Regions from separate parts of the Kitasatospora sp. NPDC051164 genome, predicted to be linked through region 2. Evidence: riboswitches for the same ligand, from Rfam matches in the RefSeq annotation. Region 2 holds a riboswitch; each other region holds the start of a gene.

Region 1 (5,445 bases), on a different contig from region 2:
CCGATGCCGTGGCCCACCGGGTGCGGCGAGGCCTCGCTGTGGCCCGCCGCCTCCAGGACCTGCCGGGCGGCCCGGTCGGGTACGCACTGCTCCACGCCCGGTCCGAGCGCCTCCCGGCCGGCCCGCTGGGCCCGGAAGACCAGCCGGTGCAGCTCCACCTGCCAGGGCGCGGGCGCGGCCCCGATCACGAAGGTGCGGGCGGTGGAAACGCCGTAGCCGCGGTACTGCGCGCCCATCACCACGGTCAGGAAGTCACCCTCCTCCACCCGGCGGTCGGTCGGCTGGTGGGCGGCCTGGCCGGAGTGGCTGCCGGTGCCGACCGACACCGGGAAGGCGGCCCGGTCCGCGCCGTGGTCGATCATCCGGCGCTCCAGCTCCATCGCCAGGTGCCGCTCGGTGCGGCCGACCAGGATCGACTCCAGCAGCTCGCCGAGCGCCTGGTCGGCGATCTCGGCGGCGATCCGCAGATCGGCGATCTCGTGCTCGTCCTTGACCACCCGCAGCCGCTCGACCACCTGCCCCAGGTCGACCAACCGGGCCCGCTCGGCCAGGCCCGCCACCGCCCGGTGGCGGCTGACGGTCAGGTCGTGCTCCTCCACCGCCAGAGCCGCCACCCCGAAGCTCGCCGCGGCGGCCGCGGCGGCCAGCGCGGTGTCCGCCCCGGCCGCCACCGGCAGCTGGGGGACGTCCGGGGCGATCAGGTGCTCCCCGGAGTCGTCCGGCGGCAGGTCGTCCGGCAGCGCGAGCAACACCCGCTCCCTGGTCAGCAGCAAGGTCGCTCCACAGGGCGCGCAGCCCGTCAGATACCGCACGTTCGCCGCCCGGGTGATCAGCGCCGCATCGGCCCCGGCCGCACTGCAGTGCTCCCTCACCCGCTCCCGCCGACCCGCGTACGCATCCGCCATGCGTCGAGCCTACGAACCCCCGGGCCGAACCGCCCGCCGAGCACTCCCGACGGAACCCCGGGACACCTCGGGCAGGCGCCGTTCCGCGCGCGACGACAGGGGTCAGCGCGGCGGCGGGACGGAGACACCATGGTCGACGCCGGCGTCCGCCGCCCCGGGTTGCGGCAGACGTGCGGGTAGGAGGCGCCGAAGAAGACCGTGCCGCCGACCGGCACCGGGTGTCCGCGCTCGTCGTGCACCAGGGCCGGCTCGCCCTCGTCGACCCGGATGATCTCCACCGTTCCGGCCGGGTGCTGCTCGCGGCCGCATGAGTGACGCTCATGGCGCTGCCCAATGAGCTGTCCTCATGGGGCGGCCGCATGAGCCGTCCTCATGGCCCGACCTCATGAGGCGAGCTCATGGCGCTGCCGCATGAGCGCGGCTCATGCCCCGGCCCCATGAGCCACTCTCATGCCCTCCGGCTCACAACCCCTCGGGTGCCCAGCGCTTCTCGACCCGGGCGAGCTTCCAGTACCCGATCGCCACCGCCCAGACCACCACGAACAGCCCGGCGATCGCGTAGCCGACGTTGTCCAGCGAGATGTCCGCGATCCAGCCGGTCACCGGGTCGGTCAGGTCGAGCTTCTCGTGCAGCACGCCGACCAGCTCGATGGTGCCGATGATGAAGGCCACCGCGATCGACAGCCCAGTGATGGTCAGGTTGTAGTACACCTTGCGAACCGGGTTGGCGAAGGCCCACTGGTACGCGAAGTTCATGAACGTCCCGTCCAGGGTGTCGAACAGGCTCATCCCGGCCGCGAACAGCAGCGGCAGGCAGACGATCGCGTACCAGGGCAGCCCGGAGGCCGCGCCCGAGCCCGCCATCACCATCAGGGTGACCTCGGTCGCGGTGTCGAAGCCCAGGCCCAGCACCATGCCGACCGGGAACATCTGCCCGGGCCGGGTGATCGAGCGGGTCGCCCGGTTCAGCACCCGGGCCATGAAGCCGCGCGAGTCGAGGTGCGCCTCCAGCTCCGCCTCGTCGTACTGCCCGGCCCGCATCGCCCGGAACACCTTGATGATGCCGAGCAGCGCCGCCAGGTTGAGCGCGCCGATCAGGTAGAGGAACACGCCGGAGGTGGTCGTCCCGATCATGCCGAGCCACTTGTGGGTGGCCGAGTCGTCGTCCATCAGCGTGCTCGCCAGCTGCGCGCCGCCCGCCACCAGGGCGGACATGAGGACCACCATCGAGGAGTGCCCGAGGGCGAACCAGAAGCCCACCGAGACCGGCCGCTTGCCGTCCGCCATGAGCTTGCGGGTGGTGTTGTCGATCACCGCGATGTGGTCGGCGTCGAAGGCGTGCCGCATGCCGAGGGTGTACGCGGTGATACCCAGGCCCACCCCGAAGACCTGGGTACCGACCGCGTACCGTTCGGGTGCGACCAGGAAGATGAGCGTCCCGAAGGCCACCACGTGCATGGCCAGGATCACCCCCATCAGCCCGGCCGTACGGACGGTGTCCTCGCGCTTCCACCGGAAGGTGGGCAGCACGGACGGGACCGTTCTCACGCCCGCTTTCACGTCTGCGGCGGCGGTTTCGGGCAGGGTCATCTTCGGATCACGCTCCAGCACCTCGTGGAATCACTTCGTGAGATGCCGTGGCCGGTCTCCTGGCTTACGGGACGTCCATACCCGCCTTCCCAGGTGCGCGAGGCACCCAGTGGCGTCGTGGGTACGGACGACACTCCTCCGGGGACGGAGGAGTGACCCGATCACAGTGGCGAGGGCCGCTCCGGAATCCGGACCCCTGAGGGTCCGTCACCGGTCTTCCCGAGCACCACGGCGGGCTACACCGTAGGGGCCACGCCCGACCCATGCAAGGCTGCGCACCTGCGCAGGTGTCCAGGATCACAGGACGCCGCCTGCAAGAATGTCCGCATGCATCTCGTACCGGCCGACCGCGCGGGCCACCGCACCATCGACGGACACCGGGTCTGCGAGGCCATCGCCGCGATCGGCGACGCCGCGCACGTCCGGTCCTGGTCCGAGCGGTTCTCCCTGCTCGCCGACCCCGGACGGCTCTCCCTGCTGCTCGCCCTCCACCGGGCCGGCCCGCTCGCCGTCACCGATCTCGCGGTCGCCACCGGCATGCGCGACACCGCCGTGTCCCAGGCCCTGCGGCTGCTCCGCACGGCCGGCGTGGTCACCGGCGACAAGGACGGACGTGTGGTGCGCTACCGGCTCGTGGACGAGGACATGCGCCCCCTCCTCGACGCGTGCGCCGCCGCCGAGCACCACGAGCCCACCGCAGCGGCGGGCTGACCGACACTCGGGAAACAGCACCCGGCGCGCCACCCCGGATGAGTACGATCATGGTGTGCCGTCCCACCCCCACGTCTGGCCCGCCGACCGCTGGAACACCCGACCGGTCAAGGCCCGCGTGCTGGCGGTCGCCCGCACCCTCACCTCGGCCACCCGGGTCCTGGACGTCCTCACCCTGCTGAACCCCGACGGCATCGCCCGGTACTTCACCGTCAACCCCGGCTCCGCCTTCGCCGACCGCGCCCTCGACGAGTACCTGCACGGCCTGCCCGGCTTCACCGTGCTGGACTGGGAGGACGCCGTCCGGCACCGCTTCGACCTGGCCGTCGCCTGCGCCGTCCACTCCTCCATGCACCGCCTGGACGCCCGGCTCGTCGTCCTCCCGCACGGCGCCGGCTACAACCGCCTGGTGACCGAGTCCACCGGCGACACGGTCAGCGCCGCCGGCCTGTCCCGCAACGAACTCACCTACCGCGGGCGGGTGTTCGTGGACGTCCTCGGCCTCTCCCACCCCGAGCAACTGGACCGCCTACGGGACTCCTGCCCCGAGGCACTGGACGTAGCCCACGTGGTCGGCGACCCATGCTTCGACCGGATGCTGCACAGCCGACGCTCCCGCGACACCTACCGCGCCGCACTCGGCGCCGTCGACGGTCGACGGCTCGTCGTCGTCAACTCCACCTGGAGCGAGCACTCGTTATTCGGCCGCCGCCCCGACCTGCCCCAGCGCCTGGTCCGCCGGCTGCCCGCCGACGAGTACACCGTGGCCGTCGTCCTGCACCCCAACATCTGGAGTCGGCACGACCCGGAGGCCCTGCTCGACGCCGCCCGCCGGATGGGCCTGCGCCTGATCCCGCCGCACCAGGGCTGGCAGGCCGCCCTGGTCGCCGCCGACGTCATGATCGGCGACCACGGCTCGGTCTCCTTCTACGGCGCCGCCCTGGAACGCCCCACCATGCTCGTCGCCACCGGCGCCGCCGAGCTCGACCCGCGCTCCCCCAGCTACGCCTTCGGCCAGGCCGCACCCGTGCTCGACCCCGACGGAGACCTCCCCGCCCAGGTCGAGAAGGCCCTGGCCCGGGACCCTGCCGACCTGCGCGAGATCACCGACCGCTCACTCGCCCGCCGCGGCGAATCCGCCCGGGTGCTGCGCCCACTGCTCTACTCCTTCCTGGAGCAACTGGACGAACCAGGGGACGAACCGGCCCTGCCGCCCTACCCCAAGCCCGTCCTCGGCCCCGGAGCCGCCGAGCGGCCCACCGCCTACGACGTCGAGGGCGCGAGCGAGGGGACGGAGGTCAGCCTGCGGCGCTACCCCTTCGACCCGAAGGACCACAGCCCACGGGGCTTCCACGCCCTCACCGACGAGCATCCCGGCGACGCCTTGCGCTACACGGCCGAGGTCCTCGCCCGGACCGAGGTGCACGCCGAGCGCCCTGCCGAACGCTGGCTCGCCGACTCCGCCGCCGAACTCCCCGGCCTCGCCGTCGCGGTGGCCGCCCTCGGCCCGGACCGTCACCTGCTCCGGCTGCGCACCGGCCTGCTGCTGGCGGCCTGCGCCGAACCGGACTGGACGGGCACCGCCCCCAGCGTCGATCCGCTGCTGCTCGGCTCCGCCGTCGCCTGCTGGCTCGCCGACGGCGGCGACCCGGCCGCCCTCCCCGAGCACGGGCTCACCATCCGCACCGGCGAGCGCCGCACCCGGGTGTCCTTCCGTACCGGACCGTAGGGCCCAGACCATAGACCCCGGACCGTAAGGCCTAGCTCGACAGTTGGCGCAGCCGCTCGCGGCTGCGTTCCGCCAGTTCCTCGTCGCCCTGCTCCTCGGCGAGGGTGAGCAGCAGGGTGTGGGCCTGCGCCTCCTTCGCGTACTGGCTGCGCTGCCCGGCCTGCCGGGCGCAGTCCTCGGCCTGGGCGACGGCGAGGTCCAGCTGTCCGAGCGCTCGGTGGGCCCGGGCGCGCACCAGCGGCAGCTTCATCAGCATGTCGTTGTCGTGCGACTCCTCGGCCTGGGCCGTGGCCTCGGCCAGGACGGCCAGCGCCTCCTGCGGCCGGCCGTCGGCGATCAACGCCTGCGCCAGGTGGTAGGTCTGGACGATCTCGCCGTGGTCGTCGCCCCGGTTCTCCGCCAGGGCCAGGGTGAACCGTTCCACCGCGTCGCCCGGGCGACCGTCGGCCAGACACAGCAGGCCGTCCATCTCGTAGAGCACGCCGACGACCTGGCGGTTGGTGACCAGCG
Region 2 (5,445 bases):
CCCACGGCCGGGGAGACCGCGTTCAGCAGCAGCCCCAGCCGCAGGTCGGCCATGCCGACGATCGCGGTGAACGGATAGCGGACGTCAGTCATGCGTCACTCCCAGGTGCCCCGGGCGCCAGGAACGGCAGCGATCCGGCCGCCGGCACCCCGCCCTCGATCAGCTTCCACAGCGCGTCGGTGTCCGCGTGTTCCTCGATCAGGTCGCCCAGCCGGTCCAGCCGGGCCTCGCGCGCCTCGGCGAAGGAGGTGTCCGGCGCCGGGACGAACGCCCGGCCCGCCAACTCGGCGACTTCGCGCAGGAGTTCGCGACGGAAGTCGTCGTTCTCCAGCACGCCGTGCCAGGTCGTGCCCCAGACCGAGCCCACCCGGCAGCCGTCCAGACTCTGCCCTCGGCCATCGGAGACGAACGCCTGGCCCCCCTCCACGGCCACCACCCCGTGGTGGATCTCGTAGCCCTCGACCCGGTGCCCGAACGCCTCGCCGACCGGCCGCGCCAGCACCTTCTCGGCGCCGAACCGCACCTGCGTCGGCAGCAGGCCGAGCCCGTCGACGGCGCCCGCCTTGGACTCCACCTCGTCGACGATCCCGCGCGCCAGCATCTGGTAGCCGCCGCACACCCCGAGAACCGGCCTCCCGGCCGCCGCCCGCGCCTTCAGCGCCGGCTCAAGGCCGCGCTCGCGCAGCCAGGCGAGGTCCGCCACGGTGGCCCGGGTGCCGGGCAGCACCACCAGGTCGGCGTCGGCCAGCTCCTCGGGTCTGGTGGCCCAGCGCACCAGCACGCCCGGCTCCTGCGCCAGCGCGTCCAGGTCGGTGAAGTTGGACAGCCGGGGGAAGCGCACCACGGCCACCCGCAGCACGTCCGCCCCGAGCGGCCCGCGCCCGTCGACCCGGTCCACCACCGTCGACAGGTCCAGCGAGTCCTCGGCGTCCAGCCACAGTCCGGGCAGCATCGGCAGGGTGCCCAGCACCGGACGGCCGGTCAGCTCGTGCAGCATCTCCAGCCCGGGCGCCAGCAGCCGCGCGTCGCCGCGGAACTTGTTGACGAACCAGCCGGCCACGTGCCGCTGGTCCTCCGCCGACAGCAGCGCCAGCGTCCCGTACATCGCCGCGAACACGCCGCCGCGGTCGATGTCCCCGACCACCACCACCGGCAGCCCGGCGGCCGTGGCCAGGCCCATGTTGGCGATGTCGCGGTCGCGCAGGTTGATCTCGGCGGGCGAGCCGGCGCCCTCGCAGACGACCACGTCGTAGCGGCGGCGCAGGTCGGCCAGGCACTCCAGGGCGCGCTCCAGCAGGACGGGCTTGCGCTCGCGGTAGTCCAGCGCACCGACCTCGGCGACCGGCCTGCCCAGCAGCACCACCTGGCTGCGGCCGTCCGCGCCGGGCTTCAGCAGCACCGGGTTCATCGCCGCCTCCGGCTCCACCCGGGCGGCCTGCGCCTGCATCGCCTGGGCGCGCCCGATCTCGGCGCCGTCGGCGGTGACGAAGGAGTTCAACGACATGTTCTGCGCCTTGTACGGCGCGACCCGCACACCCTGGCGGGCCAGCCAGCGGCAGATACCGGCCGTCACCACGCTCTTGCCCGCGTCCGAGGTCGTCCCGGCGACCAGCAGCGCGTTGCTCATGCCCCACCCCTCCTCTTACCGAACGCCCTGATCACGAGATGCCCCGCGACCGTCGTACCCAGTGCCAGCGCGCCCACCCGCCGGGAGAGCGCGCAGGCCCGCTCGATGTCGTCCACCGTCACCGGCCGCAGCTCCGTGCCCAGCACCGGACGGTGCTCCACGCGCTCGCCGTACTGCAGCGTGCCGCCCAGCCGCACGCCCACCGCGCCGGCGAACGCCGACTCCGCCTGGCCCGCGTTCGGGCTCGGGTGCGAGGAGCCGTCGCGCCGCCAGACCCGCCAGGCCGTCCGGGGCTGCGGGGCGGCGGCCACCGTCAGCAGCGCGGTCAGCCGGGCGCCCGGCCAGCCCGCCACGTCGTCCAGCCGGGCCGAGGCCCAGCCGAACCGGGCGTAGCGCGGCGAACGGTGTCCCACCATGGCGTCCAGGGTGTTCACCGCACGGAACGCCAGCAGCCCGGGCGTGCCCGCCAGGGCGCCCCAGGCCAGCGCGTTCACCACGGCGTCGGCGGTGTTCTCGGCCACCGACTCGACCACCGCGCGGGCGATCTGCTGCCCGTCCAGGGCGCTCGGATCCCGCCCGCACAGGTGCGGCAGCCGCTCCCGCGCGGCCCGCAGGTCGCCGTCCTTCAGCGAGCGGCCGATGGCGCGGGCCTCCCGGGTGAGCGAGGTGCCGCCGAGGACCGTCCAGGTCGCGGCCGCCGCCAGCGCCGCCCGGCCCAGCGGGCGCCGGCCCACCGTACGGTCCAGGGCGAGCGCGCCCGCCGCGACCGCGCCCACGCACAGCGCCGTGTACCCGGCCCCGGCCGTACGGTCGTCGCGCCACAGGCGCCGCTCCAACCGGGTCGCCGCGCTGCCGAAGACGGCCACCGGGTGGCCTCGGCGCGGGTCGGCGAAGCGGGCGTCGGCGGCGTAGCCCGCGACGGCGCCCAGCGCGAACGCGGCGGCGCGGGCCAGGGGGCGTCCGGTCGCAGGACGGACGGTCACAGGACGAACGGTCACAGCACGAACGCCGGAAGGGGGCTGATCGGAAGACAACTCACCGGGAGACAGCTCGGCGGAAGGCCGCTCGGAGTCCGGTGGGGCGGGGCAGCCTGCATCGCGTGCGTGTCCTCACTCAGGGTCCGCGCCCTGGATCGACGTAGCGGGGGCGAGAGTCTCCTGGCTTCCGGGTCGGACACACCCCCGGGGCCTTCCAGCGGCTTCTGACGGCCCGCCGTGGCGATCATTCCGAGCGTGCTCCCCGGTGACAGTGGCGGGACCGCGCCGGACTCGCACCGGCTTCCTCTCCATGCCTCCGATTGGCCCCAGGATCCCATCACGCGGCCGAACCGGGAGTCAACCGAGGTCACGGAGGGGTTGGTCACACCGGGCACCGCCCCGACGCGCTGTGGGATCGCCCAGCGGAGCACCGCCCCCGGACCGGCCGCTTCGTGGGTTCGGTCGCTGGGGCGCACCGCGGTCCGCGCCTACCGTTCGGTGGCATGCGTCGCAGAAAGACCCCCACTGTCCCGCCTCCGGTGCCGTTCTCCCCCGCGGCCGCCCGCGCCCACCGGGCCGGCCTCGGCCTGACCCCCGAGCAGGTCGCGGAGGGCATGGCCGCGCACGGCGTCCGGCTGCTGCCCACCCACGTCCTCGCCTGGGAGGCCGGCGAGCTGCGCCCCAGCGAACCGGAGTTCATCGCCCTCGCCCGCGCCCTCTGGTGCCCCACCGCAAAGCTGATGGACACCCGCCCGGTACGGCTGCGCGACCACCGCGTCGCCCGTGAACTCGGCCAGGCCGCCGTCGCCGACCGCACCGGCACCATCCTCGACACCTACCGGCAGGCCGAACTGACCGGCCAATGGGACGGCGACGAGGAACAGACCCGCGCCCTCGCCGAGGTCCTCGACCTGACCCTGCCCGAGCTCGTGGAGGCCACCGGCCGCCGGGAGGCCCTCGGCCGGCTCCTCCGCCAGTGCGTCGCGGGCCGCTGGCAACCCCACCTCCGCGCCCTCGCCCGCATCGTCCCGGCCCCCGCCGACACCCTCGCCGCCGCTCTCACCGTCCTCCACCAGGAACACCACGTCCCCACCCACTGGGGTGCCACCACCCGCGCCGCCCCACCCCCCACCACCGACTCCCTCACCCCCCGCTTCTGGCACCTCCTCGACGCCGCCACGGACTGACCCCGCGCCCCGACGCCGGCCCCTGTCCCCGCGCCGAGTGACCCGGACGGCCCAGCCCGGTGGCCGGGCGGCCGGGGCGCCGGTGGACTGGTGCACGAACACCGTCCGGTCCGTGACCAACAGAGCGGGGATCGATATGCGCTGGGGAACCGCCGCCGTCGTGGCGGCCGCCGCCGTCGGAGCCGGGGCCGTCGTCCTGGTGATCGGCCGCCGGGCCTCCGAGCGGATGGTCCGCCCGGTCACGGCCGTGCAGGAGTCCGGGCCGGTCCTGGTCCGCGGCCTCGGCGTCGGGCGGATCACCTTCAGCCGCGGCCCCGAGAGCCTGCGTCCCGGCCGCTGGGCGGTCGAGTGGGACGACGGCGGCCACGCGGTCGTCGAGGAGGTCCTGCACAGCGACGAGGAGGGCGTCACCCGTCGGCTGGTCCGCGCCGACCGGGGCACCCTCGTCCCCGGCGCCGAGGTCCGCTTCACCCCGCGCGTCCACGTCGGCGACCCCACCCGGGCGCTCGGCCTCGCCTACACCGAGACCGCGGTCGACGGCGAACTCGGCGCCCTCCCCGCCTGGTATCTCGACGGCAAGCGCGGCACGTGGGTGATCCTCGTCCACGGCCCCGAGGCCGACCGCCAGCAGACCCTTCCGGTCCTGCCCGTCCTCGACCGTCTCGGCCTGCCCGCCCTCGCCGTCACCTACCGCGGCGACGAGGGCGCCCCGGCCTCCCCGGACGGGTACAGCCACTTCGGCGAGACCGAGTGGCGTGACGTCGAGGCGGCGGTACGGCTGGCGCTCGCCCACGGCGCGGGTCGGGTGATCCTCTACGGATGGTCGGTCGGCGCCACGATGGTCCTGCTGACGGCGGCCCGCTCCGCCTGGGCGTACGCCGTCAGCGGCCTGATCCTCGACTCGCCGGTCCTCGACCTGCCGGCCACCGCCCGCGGCGACGCCGAACGGCTGGGCTTCCGGGGTGCGGCCGTCGAACTCGGCGCCCTCGCCGCCCAGGGCCGCACCGGCGTCGACCTCGCCGACTTCTCCCGCATTGCCGAGGGCACCGACCTGCGCGTCCCGACCCTCCTCCTGCACAGTCCGGCCGACCGGGTCTCCCCGTTCCGCAGTGCCGAGCGCCTCGCCGCCGCCCGCCCCGACGTGGTCGGCCTCCAGCCCTTCCCCGGCGCCGACCACGGCACCCTCTGGAACTCCGCCCCCGACCACTACACCGAAATCCTCCGTCGCTGGCTCACCCCGCTCCTCTGACCGGGAGCCACCGCCCGTGCGGAGCGCGGGAAGTCGGACCCGCCGACTTCTCGTGCTCCAAGATCGGCCCGTCCCGCGCGCCCATCCGTCCGGATCCGGGCTCGACAGCCCTGCCGCCCGCCGACGGCTTCGGCGCGGCCAGCAGCGATCGCCGCGCCGTGAGGGGAACATTTTTGGCCCCGCACACCACTCTCTCCCTCACGTTCCGTGACTGCTCGAACGACGGCAGCAACCGTCGCGACTGACCTGGCATGAGCAGGCCACACGTTTCCGGCCAGGCGGTTTGCCTCTGTTGCCCGATCTTGCGGAGGTGTCGCCACCGGGCGCCCGGTCGTACGGACAACCGGATGTGACAGAAGGCCGGTACAAGGGGAAGACTGCTCGACGTGACGTCTCGGAACCCGC
Region 3 (5,445 bases), on a different contig from region 2:
GCGCGGTCCTTGACGTCGAAGATCTCGCCGAGGTTGGCCAGGTCGGTGTAGAGCGCCTCCAGCGGGTCCATCACGCCGCGCTCGGCGCCCTTGCCGCTGCGGCAGGACTCGCTGAGCACGTACGAGTCGATGCCGAGGGCCTTGAACGCCTGCGGGGTGACGCCGGTGCCCTCGTCGAAGCCGTAGTGCCAGCCGGCGAAGACGAGGTCGGCCCTGGCGTCCAGCGCGATCTCCTTGGTGAGCCGCTGCTTGGAGAGCCACGTGGTCTGCTGGTAGCCGTCCTTCCAGGGCACCTGGTCGATCTTGCCCTTGTCGTCGGGCATGACGTAGCCGGCCATCCGGTCGGCGAGGCCCAGGGAGAGCATCAGCTCGGTGATGTTGACGTCGTTGGTGACCACCCGGGCGGGCTTCTGCGGGAAGGTCAGCCGGTCGCCGCAGTTCTCCACGGTCACCGGGTAGTGGGCGGAGCCGGCGGCGGCCTCCCTCGGGGCGATCTCCGCGCCGCAGGCGGTGAGCCCGAGGACGAGCAGGGCGGCGGTGGCAACGGCCTTGGTGCGCACGGTGGTTCCTTCGGTGGGTCAGGCTTCGGCGGTGAGGGCTCCGGGCTTCGGGGGTCCGGGCTTCGGTCGTTCAGGCGTCGGGGGAGCGGTCGAGGCGGTCGATCAGCAGCTGGAGGGCGCCGGTCTCCGGGTGCCGGACGGGGGTGGCCCGAACGCCGAACACCTCGGCCAGCAGGGCGGGCCGGAGCACCGCGCCGGGCGGTCCGGAGGCGACGATCCGGCCGGCCCGCAGGACGTACAGCAGGTCGCAGTGGCTCGCTGCCAGGTTGAGGTCGTGCAGCGCGGTGAGCACCGTCGGGCCGGCCTCCCGGGCCAGCGCCAGGACCTCCAACTGGTGGGCGATGTCGAGGTGGTTGGTGGGTTCGTCGAGCACCAGCAGCCGCGGCTCCTGGACCAGCGTGCGGGCGAACAGCACCCGCTGCTTCTCGCCCCCGGACAGGCTCAGGAAGCCCCGTTCGGCGAGGTGTCCGGCCCGGACCTTGCGCAGTGCCCCGGCGCAGCGCTCCCGGTCCCCGTCGGTCGGGCCGCCGAGGCCGCGCCGGTGCGGCAGCCGGCCCATGGCGACCACCTCGGCCACCGTGAAGTCGAACTCGGCAGAGTGCTCCTGGGTCAGCGCGGACACCCGCCGGGCCGTCTCGCGGGCGGAGAGCGCGTGCAGGTCGTCGCCGGCCAGCCGGACGGCCCCGCCGGCCGGCTTCAGCACCCGGTAGACGCAGCGCAGCAGGGTCGACTTGCCGCTGCCGTTGGGACCGACCAGTCCGACCACCTGCCCGGCGGCGGCCGCCAGGTTCACCTCGTGGACCAGCCGGGTGCCGGCCAGCTCCACCGAGACGGTGTCGACGTCGAGGTCCTGGGCCGTCGTCAGGTCGGCCGCGTCGGCCCGGTCGGTCGTGCGGGTCGCGTCGGTCACCGTCGGCCTCCGAAGGCCTGGCCGCGGCGGCGCATCATCAGCAGGAAGGCGGGCACGCCGAGCACGGCGGTGAACACCCCGACGGGCAGTTCGGCGGGCGCCAGCAGGGTGCGGGAGGCGATGTCCACCCAGACCAGCAGCAGGGCCCCGGCGAGCGGCGCGACCAGCAGCACCCGGTGGTGCCCGGCGCCGACCAGCATCCGCGCGAGGTGCGGCACCAGCAGTCCGACGAAGCCGATCGCCCCGCTGACCGCGACCACCGTGCCGGTGACGGCGGCGGTCACCACGAACAGCTCGCGGCGCAGCCGGTCCGGGTCCACACCGAGCGAGGCGGAGGTCTCGTCGCCCATGGCGAGCGCGTCCAGCCGGCCGGCGGTGCGGGCGAGGTAGGCCAGGCCGGCCAGCACGGTGCAGGCGGCGATCGGCACCGAGCCCCAGGTGGCGCCGCCGAGGCTGCCGAGCAGCCACATCATGGCGGCCCGGGCGGCTTCGCCGCGGTCGGCGGCGAAGATTATCAGGGTGGTGGCGGCGGAGAAGCCGTAGGACAGGGCGGTGCCGGTGAGCACCAGTCGCAGCGGGGTGAGCCCGTACGCGGTGCGGGCGGCGAGGTAGACCAGCGTCATCGCGGCCAGCGCGGAGCCGAAGGCGGAGGCGGAGACCGCCCACACCCCGAGCGAGGCGAAGGCGCCGAACAGCAGGACGGCGTTGGCGCCGACGGCCGCGCCGGAGGAGATGCCGAGGACGAAGGGGTCGGCGAGCGCGTTGCGCACCAGGGCCTGGACGGCGACGCCGGTGGCGGCCAGCCCGGCGCCGACCACGGCGGCCAGGACGGTGCGCGGCAGCCGGATCTCCCAGACGATGGCGTACGCCGCCGCCTCGTCCGCGTCCAGCCGACCGCCCGTCAGGCCGGCGCCCAGCAGCCGCAGCACGTGGGGGAGTCCGATCCCGGAGGAGCCGAACGCGACTCCGCAGACCACGGAGAGCAGCAGGGCGGCGGCGAGGCCGACGGCGAGCGGGAGCGCGGGTATGCGGCGGACGGGCGGGCCGCCGGTTGCGAGGTTCACGGGTGGGCGGTTCACGGGTGCGCCTTGCCTCGGGCCGCGGGTGCGCCAGGGCGGGCGCCGGCCGGAGGCGTGCCCGGGCGCCGTTCCCCTCGCAGTCCGCGGCGAGTTGTCGGGAGGTCAGCGGCCGGGGGCGATCGGGCTGGCGCGGCCGTACCGCTGGTACGGGCCGCGCTCACCGTTGCGGGTCAGCGCCGGATTCACACCGGACTTCCCCCTCGGACGCCCCGGCAGCATAACAGGCACTTAGGGTCAGCAACCCTTACCGGGGTCGGGTCGGACGTGAACGCACGACCGCCCCCGTCCGGCGGTGCGGACGGGGGCGGTCAGGTGGCGACGCGTCAGGCTCAGGCCTGCTTGGTCTCCCAGAAGATCTTGTCGACCTCGGCGATCAGGTCCAGCAGGGCCTGGCCGGTGGCCGGGTCGGTGGACGCCTTGGTGGCCGAGGCGGCCTTCAGGGTGTCGTTGATCAGCTTGTGCAGCTGCGGGTACTTCTCGAAGTGCGGGGCCTTGAAGTAGTCGCTCCACAGCACCGAGATGTGGTGCTTGACGGCCTCGGCGCGCTGCTCCTTGATGATGATGGCGCGGGCGCGGAAGTGCGGGTCCTCGTTGGCCTGGTACTTCTCCTGGGTGGCCTTCACCGACTCGGCCTCGAGCCGGGCCTGCGCCGGGTCGTACACGCCGCAGGGCAGGTCACAGTGGGCGTGAGCGGTGGCACGCGGTGCAAACAGACGAGAGAACATGGGAGTCCTTCCTTAGATCGTCTTCCCGCGCCCGAGATTACCCTTCCGCCCTCGCGGTTTCGCGATCGGGCGGTGGGCCTAGGGCAAAAGGCGGACCCGGAACCGGGGTAATCCGGACATCGAACAGGTGACGGTCCGTACGGCAGACTGGGGACGGTCGGCGCGGAGGAGGAGTCGTGGCACGGAGCACGGAACCGGAGGGCCGGGCCCGGGGCGGCGCGCTGCCGTTCGGACTGGTCGACGTGGTGGGCCGGTCGATGGTCCCGACCCTGCGCGAGGGCGACCGGCTGCTGGTCCGCTACGGCGCGCCGATCCGGCCGGGGGCGGTGGTGCTCTTCCGGCACCCCTTCCAGCAGGACCTGCTGGTGGTGAAGCGGGCCGCCGAGCGCCGGTCCGGGGGCTGGTGGCTGCTCTCCGACAACCGCCCGGTGGACAGCGACAGCCGCAGCTACGGCGCGGTCCCGGACGACCTGGTGCTCGGCCGGGTGCTGCTGCGGTTGCGCCCGCGCCCGGTCTGGCTGGCGCCGGGCCGCCGGCTGGAGCGGCTGCTGCTCGCCCCGCGGCTGGCCCGGGTGCCGGGCCTGGCCCGCCGCCTCGGCGTCTGGGTGGAGGAGGTCTAGCCGCGCGCCCCACCGCTGCGCCCCACCGTTGGGCCCCGGCTGTTACGCCCCGGTGCCCAGTGCGGCCTCCGCCTCCTGGCGCTTGCGGGCCCGGTAGGCGGCGACGTTGGCCCGGGTCGCGCAGCGGTCCGAGCAGTAGCGGCGGGAGCGGTTGGTCGAGGTGTCCAGGTAGGCGTTGCGGCAGGGCGCGGCCTGGCAGATGCCCAGCCGGTCGGCGCCCAGTTCGGTCAGGTGGACGGCCAGGCCCATGCAGGCGACCGCGCTGAAGTGCGCGGTGGCGGTCGGCGAGTTGTCGGCCAGGTGCAGGTGCCAGCGCGGCCGTCCGGCGTCGTCCAGGTAGTCGTGCCCGGAGATCAGCGGGCTGACGGGGTACTCCATCAGCAGGCTGTTCAGCAGGTCGACGCCCCGGATCTCGTCCCCTTCGGCGGCGGCTTCGAAGACCCCGCGCAGCCGGGTCCGGACCGCCCGCAGCCGGGGCAGGTCGGATTCGTCGGCGAGCGCGGCGGCCCGGGAGGAGTCGGAGAACAGGGCGCGCACCGCCTCCACGGAGGTCAGCGTGTCGGTGCCGCGCTCCGGCTCCTCGGTGTTCACCAGCCGAACGGCGAGGTCGGCGTACGAGGCGAGCTCCACGGCGGTCCTTCCAGAAGATCGGTAACGGGCTGGCTGCTTCCAGCCTATTACCCGAAGGGGGAAAACGTCGGCGCCCGGCAGGAGCTGCCTGCCGGGCGCCGACGGGAGGGGTTCAGAGCACCTTGGAGAGGAAGGCCCTGGTGCGCTCGTGCTGCGGGTTCGTGAGGACCTCACGGGGGTTGCCGGACTCGACCACCACACCGCCGTCCATGAACACCAGCGCGTCGCCGACCTCGCGGGCGAAGCCCATCTCGTGGGTGACGACCACCATGGTCATGCCCTCCTCGGCGAGGCCGCGCATGACGTCGAGGACATCGCCGACCAGCTCCGGGTCGAGCGCCGAGGTGGGCTCGTCGAAGAGCATCAGCTTGGGCTTCATGGCCAGCGCGCGGGCGATCGCGACGCGCTGCTGCTGGCCGCCGGAGAGCTGGGAGGGGTAGTTCTTCGCCTTGTCGGCGAGGCCGACCCGCTCCAGCAGGGCCATCCCGCGCTCGCGGGCGTCCGCCTTGCTCTCGCCCTTGACCTGGACCGGCGCCTCGACGACGTTCTCCATGGCGGTCATGTGCGGGAACAGGTTGAAGCGCTGGAAGACCATGCCGATGTCGCGCCGCTTGAGGGCGACCTCGCGGTCCTTGAGCTCGTGGAGCTTGTCGCCCCGCTGCTGGTAGCCGACCAGCTCGCCGTCCACCCAGAGGCGGCCGCCGTTGATCTTCTCCAGGTGGTTGATGCACCGCAGGAAGGTCGACTTGCCGGAGCCGGACGGGCCGATCAGGCAGAACACCTCGCCCTGCTTGACCTCCAGGTCGATGCCTTTGAGCACCTCGACCAGGCCGTAGGACTTGTGCACGTTCTCGGCGCGGACCATGGGCTCGGCCGACCCGGCGCCGTCGGCGGGGGTCTTGGTCAGATCGGTCATACGTG

What was found. A riboswitch is a leader RNA that binds a small molecule or an ion and turns the genes downstream of it on or off. The one in region 2 is predicted to bind cobalamin.
Region 1: linked by a shared signal. The riboswitch ahead of ACIBEC_RS04075 (HoxN/HupN/NixA family nickel/cobalt transporter) and the one ahead of ACIBEC_RS35290 (cobalamin biosynthesis protein) in region 2 are both predicted to bind cobalamin.
Region 3: linked by a shared signal. The riboswitch ahead of ACIBEC_RS05925 (iron ABC transporter permease) and the one ahead of ACIBEC_RS35290 (cobalamin biosynthesis protein) in region 2 are both predicted to bind cobalamin.

The regions. Positions count from the first base shown of each region.
Region 1 covers NZ_JBITFB010000002.1:337,915-343,359, forward strand. The annotation lists gene ACIBEC_RS04070 (aminopeptidase P family protein) at 1-905, opposite strand, end outside; gene ACIBEC_RS04075 (HoxN/HupN/NixA family nickel/cobalt transporter) at 1,368-2,495, opposite strand; cobalamin riboswitch at 2,527-2,741, opposite strand; gene ACIBEC_RS04080 (metalloregulator ArsR/SmtB family transcription factor) at 2,823-3,206, shown strand; gene ACIBEC_RS04085 (hypothetical protein) at 3,262-4,935, shown strand; gene ACIBEC_RS04090 (AAA family ATPase) at 4,967-5,445, opposite strand, start outside.
Region 2 covers NZ_JBITFB010000029.1:56,360-61,804, forward strand. The annotation lists gene ACIBEC_RS35280 (putative cobaltochelatase) at 1-92, opposite strand, end outside; gene ACIBEC_RS35285 (cobyric acid synthase) at 89-1,627, opposite strand; gene ACIBEC_RS35290 (cobalamin biosynthesis protein) at 1,624-2,610, opposite strand; cobalamin riboswitch at 2,778-2,912, opposite strand; gene ACIBEC_RS35295 (helix-turn-helix transcriptional regulator) at 3,108-3,791, shown strand; gene ACIBEC_RS35300 (prolyl oligopeptidase family serine peptidase) at 3,904-5,040, shown strand; gene ACIBEC_RS35305 (hypothetical protein) at 5,427-5,445, shown strand, end outside.
Region 3 covers NZ_JBITFB010000003.1:209,931-215,375, reverse strand. The annotation lists gene ACIBEC_RS05935 (ABC transporter substrate-binding protein) at 1-560, opposite strand, end outside; gene ACIBEC_RS05930 (ABC transporter ATP-binding protein) at 631-1,425, opposite strand; gene ACIBEC_RS05925 (iron ABC transporter permease) at 1,467-2,534, opposite strand; cobalamin riboswitch at 2,643-2,778, opposite strand; gene sodN (superoxide dismutase, Ni) at 2,879-3,274, opposite strand; gene sodX (nickel-type superoxide dismutase maturation protease) at 3,532-3,894, shown strand; gene ACIBEC_RS05910 (CGNR zinc finger domain-containing protein) at 3,937-4,524, opposite strand; gene ACIBEC_RS05905 (amino acid ABC transporter ATP-binding protein) at 4,637-5,440, opposite strand; gene ACIBEC_RS05900 (amino acid ABC transporter permease) at 5,437-5,445, opposite strand, start outside.